DNA from 2 places in the Kribbella orskensis genome. Region 2 is predicted to be linked to the other one. Evidence: predicted binding sites of a transcription regulator. Region 2 holds the regulator's gene; the other holds the start of a gene.
The links. The regulator HrcA, encoded in region 2, represses chaperone genes, less so after heat shock. The targets are predictions, from matches to a motif close to TTGGCACTCGNNNNNNNCGAGTGCCAA.
Positions count from the first base shown of each region.

Region 1: groL (chaperonin GroEL) is a predicted target of HrcA. The motif match lies at 1,740-1,766, and genes of this name have one in related genera.

Region 1 is NZ_SLWM01000008.1:194,100-197,495, reverse strand. It holds gene groL (chaperonin GroEL) at 1-1,558, opposite strand, end outside; gene EV644_RS22940 (cupin domain-containing protein) at 1,796-2,122, opposite strand; gene EV644_RS22935 (GNAT family N-acetyltransferase) at 2,218-2,778, shown strand; gene EV644_RS22930 (MmcQ/YjbR family DNA-binding protein) at 2,775-3,110, opposite strand; gene EV644_RS22925 (helix-turn-helix transcriptional regulator) at 3,253-3,396, shown strand, end outside.
Region 2 is NZ_SLWM01000020.1:57,892-61,287, forward strand. It holds gene EV644_RS34695 (Gfo/Idh/MocA family protein) at 1-940, shown strand, start outside; gene hrcA (heat-inducible transcriptional repressor HrcA) at 1,103-2,122, shown strand; gene dnaJ (molecular chaperone DnaJ) at 2,151-3,296, shown strand; gene EV644_RS34710 (16S rRNA (uracil(1498)-N(3))-methyltransferase) at 3,319-3,396, shown strand, end outside.

The DNA.
Region 1 (3,396 bases), on a different contig from region 2:
CGATGACTGCCTCGGTGGTGAGGAACAGCGCCGCGATCGAGGCTGCGTTCTGCAGCGCCGAACGGGTGACCTTGGCAGGGTCGATGATGCCGGTGGCGATCAGGTCGACGTACTCACCGGTCGCGGCGTTCAGACCGTGACCCGGCTCGAGGTTGCGAACCTTCTCCACCACGACGCCGCCCTCGAGGCCGGCGTTCACGGCGATCTGCTTCAACGGCGCCTCGACCGCGGACCGCACGATGGCGGCACCGGTGGCCTCGTCACCCTCGAGCTCCAGCTTCTCGAACGCGATCACGCTCGCCTGCAGCAGCGCCACGCCGCCACCGGCGACGATGCCCTCCTCGACGGCCGCCTTCGCGTTGCGAACGGCGTCCTCGATGCGGTGCTTGCGCTCCTTCAGCTCGACCTCGGTGGCCGCGCCGACCTTGATCACCGCAACGCCACCGGCCAGCTTGGCCAGCCGCTCCTGCAGCTTCTCGCGGTCGTAGTCGGAGTCCGACTTCTCGATCTCGGCGCGGATCTGGTTGACCCGGCCGGAGATCTGGTCGGCGTCGCCCTGGCCCTCGACGATGGTCGTCTCGTCCTTGGTGACGACGATCTTGCGAGCCTGGCCGAGCAGCTCCACGTCCACGGAGTCGAGCTTGAGGCCGACCTCCTCGGAGATCACCTCGCCGCCGGCGAGGACGGCGATGTCGACGAGCATGGCCTTGCGGCGGTCACCGAAGCCCGGCGCCTTGACGGCGACGGTCTTGAAGGTGCCCTTGATCTTGTTCACGACCAGGGTCGCCAGGGCCTCGCCCTCGATGTCCTCGGCGATGATGGCCAGCGGCTTGCCGGTCTGCATCACCTTCTCCAGCACCGGGACCAGGTCCTTGATGCTGGAGATCTTGCTGTTCACGATCAGGATGTACGGGTCGTCGAGGACCGCTTCCATCCGCTCGGTGTCCGTCACGAAGTACGGCGAGATGTATCCCTTGTCGAAGCGCATACCCTCGGTGAGCTCGAGCTCGAGACCGAAGGTGTTGCTCTCCTCGACGGTGATGACACCTTCCTTGCCGACCTTGTCCATCGCCTCGGCGATGATCTGGCCGACCTGGCTGTCCGCGGCGGAGATCGAGGCGGTGGCCGCGATCTGCTCACGGGTCTCGACGGGCTTCGCGAGCGCCAGCAACTGCTCGCTGACGGCCTCGACAGCCTTCTCGATGCCCTTCTTCAGGCCCATCGGGTTGGCGCCGGCGGCAACGTTGCGCAGACCCTCGCGAACGAGAGCCTGAGCCAGCACGGTGGCGGTGGTGGTGCCGTCACCCGCGACGTCGTCGGTCTTCTTGGCAACTTCCTTGACGAGCTCGGCCCCGATCTTCTCGTACGGGTCCTCGAGCTCGATCTCCTTGGCGATGGAGACACCGTCGTTGGTGATCGTGGGGGCGCCCCACTTCTTCTCCAGCACGACGTTGCGACCCTTGGGGCCGAGCGTCACCTTCACGGCGTCGGCGAGGGTGTTCATACCCCGCTCGAGGCCACGGCGCGCCTCTTCATTGAAAGAAATCAGCTTGGGCATTCTCCGCGAGTCCTCCCGCGTCGAGTTTTTGGTTCAGCCGGCCGGATGCCCGCGACGGACGGTACTTTCGGTGCGGCGGTCACGTCCCGCCACCCCTCCGGTACCTCATCGAGGCCGTCTATGGTCACACTTCCCGGGCGTGGGTGGTTATCACTCTCGCCCGGCGAGTGCTAACCAAGTATTAGCACTCGACCCAAACGAGTGCAAGCCAGCCCGCGCCCAGGGGCCGGCTCGCGATCAGCCCGCGGCGGGCGCCTGCGCCGGGCCGATGACGATGATCCGGACACCGGTCTCGGTCCGCGGCTGGTGCCGGCTGCCGGCCCGGTAGTACAGGTACGTCCCCGCCGGGTAGGCCCGGCCGTGGTCGAGCAGTTCGCCCGACGCGACGTAGATCAACTCGTCCCGATCGTGCACGTCGATCTCCGGCCAGGTGATCCCGGCCTCGAGATCGAAGGCGCGGACCAGCACCTGCCCGCTGGACGGTAGGGCCCGGCGGACGATGCCCGGCGCCACCGGGCTGGTTTCGGCGTCATCGAGAAAGACTGCTTCAGGTTCGTTCGACATGCCCCGAACCTCGCATCACAGCTGGTCCGGCGACAGTCTCGTCCCGGTCCCTCACCGGACGCATCCGGTCACGCCAGGCGCAGTACGGTGACCGCATGCTGGAGGTGCGCCCGGCCGGGCCGGACTCGTGGGACGACGTGGCGATGGTGATGGGCGAGCGTGGCGACCCGGCCCGGTGCTTCTGTCAGTATTTCCGGCTTCGCGGCCGGCAATGGTCGGACGGGACCCCGGACAGCCACCGGCAGGCGTTGCGATCCCAGGTCTGTGACGCGGAGCAACGACCCGGCGTTCTCGCGTACGACGGGACCACGCCGGTCGGCTGGTGCGCGGTCGCCCCGCGGACGTCGTACCCACGGGTCGTCGCCTCACCCAACTGGCGCACCGACCGGCCGGAGGCGTGGGTGATCACGTGCTTCGTCGTACCGGTGGGCCGCCGGCGCCAGGGCGTCGCGCGGGGACTGGCCGGCGGCGCTGTCGACCTGGCCCGCTCGTACGGCGCCACCGTTGTCGAGGGCTGTGCCGTCGACACCTCCACGACCAACCGCATTCCCTCGGCCGACCTCTATCGCGGCCCGTTGTCCGTCTTCCTCGACGCAGGCTTCACCGAGGTCAGCCGCACCAGCCCGCAGTGGGTCCTGGTCCGCAAGACTCTCTAGGAGGCCAACCGGGCGATCAGATACTTCGGGGCGGTCAGGCGCCAGGCTTCGGTGATGAGCTCGCGAAGCTCTTGATCGTCGGCCGCGGCGACCTTGACGTCCAGCCAGGCGAAGCGGCCGGACGCCCAGGATGGTGAGAACACCTCGGGGTCCTCGGCCACCAGGGCCTCCTGCTCCTCACGCAGCGCCTTGAGGAGCAGTCTGGTCTCGTCCTCGGACATGTACGCGAAGCTCTTGTTGCGCACCTTGAAGACCGGCTGTCCTGCCCAGCCCTCGTGTTCCTCGACCCCCGGCAGCCCCAGCACGACCTTCTGCAGCACGTCGACGTCCATCCTTCGACGGTAAGCGGCCCCACCGACATTTATGAGCCCGCGACGGTGATCTTCCCCGTCGTGCCGATCCCACTCCGGTCAGGAGTACGTCGACAGCTACGTCCCGGACCTGCCGACCTGGCGGCGCGGCGAGCTGCGGTTCATGCTCGGCCGGCTGCACCGCCAGCAAGGTGAAGCGCGGCAAGGGGACGCAGTACCGGTCGTGGCAGAGTTCGGCACGGATCTCGGGCCGCGGTCGGCATCCTCGGCCGAGGCCTTTCTGGCCTGGTGCCAGGGCATTCTGGTC
Region 2 (3,396 bases):
GCTGTCATCCGAGGACCTGCTGGCCGACCCCGAGGTCGACATCGTCCTCAACCTGACCATTCCCGCGGCCCACGCCTCGGTGAACCAGGCCGCCCTGCAGGCGGGGAAGCACGTGTACGGCGAGAAGCCGCTCGCGGTCGACCGTGCCGAGGCCGAGCCGCTCCTGAAGCTCGCGGCCGCCGGCAACCTCCGGATCGGCTGTGCTCCGGACACTGTGCTCGGCACGGGAACCCAGACCGCACGAGCCGCCCTCGACCGGGGCGACATCGGCGTACCGACTGCTGCGACGGCTTCGTTCGTCACGCCCGGGCACGAGCTGTGGCACCCGGCGCCGGAGTTCTACTACCAGCCCGGCGGCGGCCCGCTCCTCGACATGGGCCCGTACTACGTCAGCAGCCTCGTGACGCTGCTAGGACCGGTACGCCGGGTCACCGGGCGGGCGGGGCGCGCCCATGACCAGCGGAAGGTCCACACCGGTCCGCGAGCGGGGGAGACCTTCCCCGTGGAGGTGCCGACCCACGTGACCGGCATCCTCGAGCACGAGTCGGGTGCCCTCACGACGGTGCTGATGAGCTTCGACGTGTGGGCGGCGCGGCTGCCGCGGATCGAGGTGCACGGGACCGAGGGCAGTTTGTCGGTGCCGGACCCGAACAACTTCGACGGCAAGGTGGAGATCGCCACCGCGACCGCCCGTGACTGGACAGAACTCCCGGTAGCCGGCGGCTACGCGGGAGCTGGCCGGGGCGTCGGTGTGGCGGACATGGCGCGCGCGATCCGGACCGGAGGCGACCACCGGGCCAACGGAGCCCTCGCGTACCACGTGCTCGACGTACTGGAGTCGCTGCTCGAGGCGGCGGCCAAGGATCAGCCCGTGGACGTGGCGAGCACGGTGGAGCGCCCGGCCGCCGTACCGTTGGGAGCGTCTCCCGAGTCGGCCTGAGACGACTCCTCCGCGTCTGAGACGCGTCCCACGCCGCTACGCGGGAGTAGGTGTCGCTACGGCTCGGTAGACTGGCACTCGAAACGCGGGAGTGCCAAGGGTGCCCTCAGTGGAGTGCCCTGCGCTGGGTACAGGTGTCGACGTGGAGAGAGGGTGGTGCGCGTGCTGGACGAACGAAAACTGGACGTGCTCCGGGCCATCGTCGAGGACTACGTCGCCACCCACGAGCCGGTCGGCTCGAAGACCCTGGTGGACCGGCACAACCTCGGCGTCTCCCCGGCGACCGTGCGCAACGACATGGCCGCGCTGGAGGAGGAGGGGTACATCACCCAGCCGCACACCAGCGCGGGCCGGATCCCGACCGACGCCGGCTACCGGCTGTTCGTGGACAAGCTGAGCACCGTGAAGACGTTGTCGCCGGCCGAGAAGAAGGCGATCTCGTCCTTCCTGGCCGGTGCGGTCGACCTGGACGACGTGGTCCGCCGTACCGTCCGGCTGCTGGCGCAGATCACCCGGCAGGTCGCGATCGTGCAGTATCCGACCCTCATCCGGTCCAGCGTGCGGCACGTCGAGGTGGTCACGATGACGCCGCGGCGGCTGCTGGTGGTGCTGATCACCAGCACCGGGCGGGTCGAGCAGCGGATCGTGGAGACCCAGCACGACGTCGACGAGCACCTGATCGCCGACCTGCGGTCCCGGATGAACACCGCGCTGGCCGGCCAGCGGCTGTCCGACGCGGCGACCTCGCTGGCGAACGTCACCGAGACCTTCGCGCCGTCCGACCGGCCGCTGGTGGCCGCGATCGTGACGACGCTGCTGGAGGCCTTCAGCGATGACGGCGAGCAGCGGATCGCGGTCGGCGGCGCCGCCAACCTGACCCGCTACGGCGACGACTTCGAGCGCAACGTGAAGCCGGTGCTGGAGGCGCTGGAGGAGCACGTCATCCTGCTCAAGCTGCTCGGCGAGGCGACGAACCCGCAGACCCTGACGGTCCGCATCGGGCACGAGAACCCGTACGAGGAGCTGGCCACCACCTCGGTGGTCGCGACCGCGTACGGGTCGAAGTCGGAGGCGCTGGCCACGCTCGGCATCGTCGGCCCGACCCACATGGACTATCCGAGCACGATGGGCGCAGTCCGCGCCGTCGCGCGTTACGTCAGCCAGATCCTGGCCGACTCATGACGACTACCACCGACATTTGGTCTGGAGTATGAGCACCGATTACTACGCCGTCCTGGGCGTCAGCCGTGACGCCTCACCGGACGAGATCAAGAAGGCCTACCGCAAGCTGGCCCGCCAGTACCACCCGGACGTCAACGACTCCGAGGACGCGCACAACAGGTTCCAGGAGATCGGCCGCGCGTTCCAGGTGCTGAGCGACCCGCAGAAGCGGCAGCTGCACGATCTCGGCGGCGATCCCTTCGCCAGCGCGGCAGGAGGGGGACCCGGCGGTGCCGGCTTCGGCCAGGCGTTCACCTTCACCGACATCATGGACGCCTTCTTCGGCCAGACCGGCGGGGCGACCCGCGGGCCGCGGCCGCGCACCCGGCGGGGTCAGGACGCCCTGATCCCGCTGCGGATCGACCTCGGCGAGGCGGCCTTCGGGACCACCCGCGAGCTGAAGGTCGACACGGCCGTGCTGTGCCCGACCTGTTCGGGATCCGGCGCGGCCGCCGGGTCCGAGCCCGTCACCTGCGAAATCTGCCACGGACGCGGCGAGGTGACCCACACCCAGCGCTCGTTCCTCGGTGAGGTCCGGACGATGCGTCCCTGCCCGAACTGCCGCGGCTTCGGCACGACCATCCCGAACCCGTGCGTCGAGTGCGCCGGCGACGGGCGGGTCCGCTCCCGCCGTACCGTCACCGTCAAGATCCCCGGTGGCGTCGACAGCGGCACCCGGGTGCAGCTGTCCGGCCAGGGCGAGGTCGGCCCCGGCGGCGGCCCGGCCGGCGACCTGTACGTCGAGATCGAGGTCGAGCAGCACGAGATCTTCACCCGCAACGGTGACGACCTGCACTGCACGGTCACGCTGCCGATGACCGCGGCCGCGCTCGGCACCACGATCGACCTGCCGACGCTCGAGGGTGAGCCCACTCCGCTGGAGATCCGCCCCGGCACCCAGTCCGGTACGGCGATGACGCTGACCGCGCGGGGTGTTCCCCGGCTGCGGCACGCGGGTCGCGGTGACCTGATCGTGCAGGTGATCGTCGAGACCCCGACCAAGCTGGACGACTCCCAGGCCGCACTGCTCAAGCAACTCGCCGAGGCACGGGGCGAAGAGCGTCCGCAGGGTCAGGTCCAGGCCGCGCACAAGGGTGTCTTCGGACGCCTGCGCGACGCTTTCGGCGCGCACTGAAAACGCCTACGGCCGCGCGACGATGGGACTCGCCGTCTTCTACCTGCCTGACCTGTCCGGCCCGGAGCTCGTGCTGGACGGCGCCGAGGGCCGTCACGCG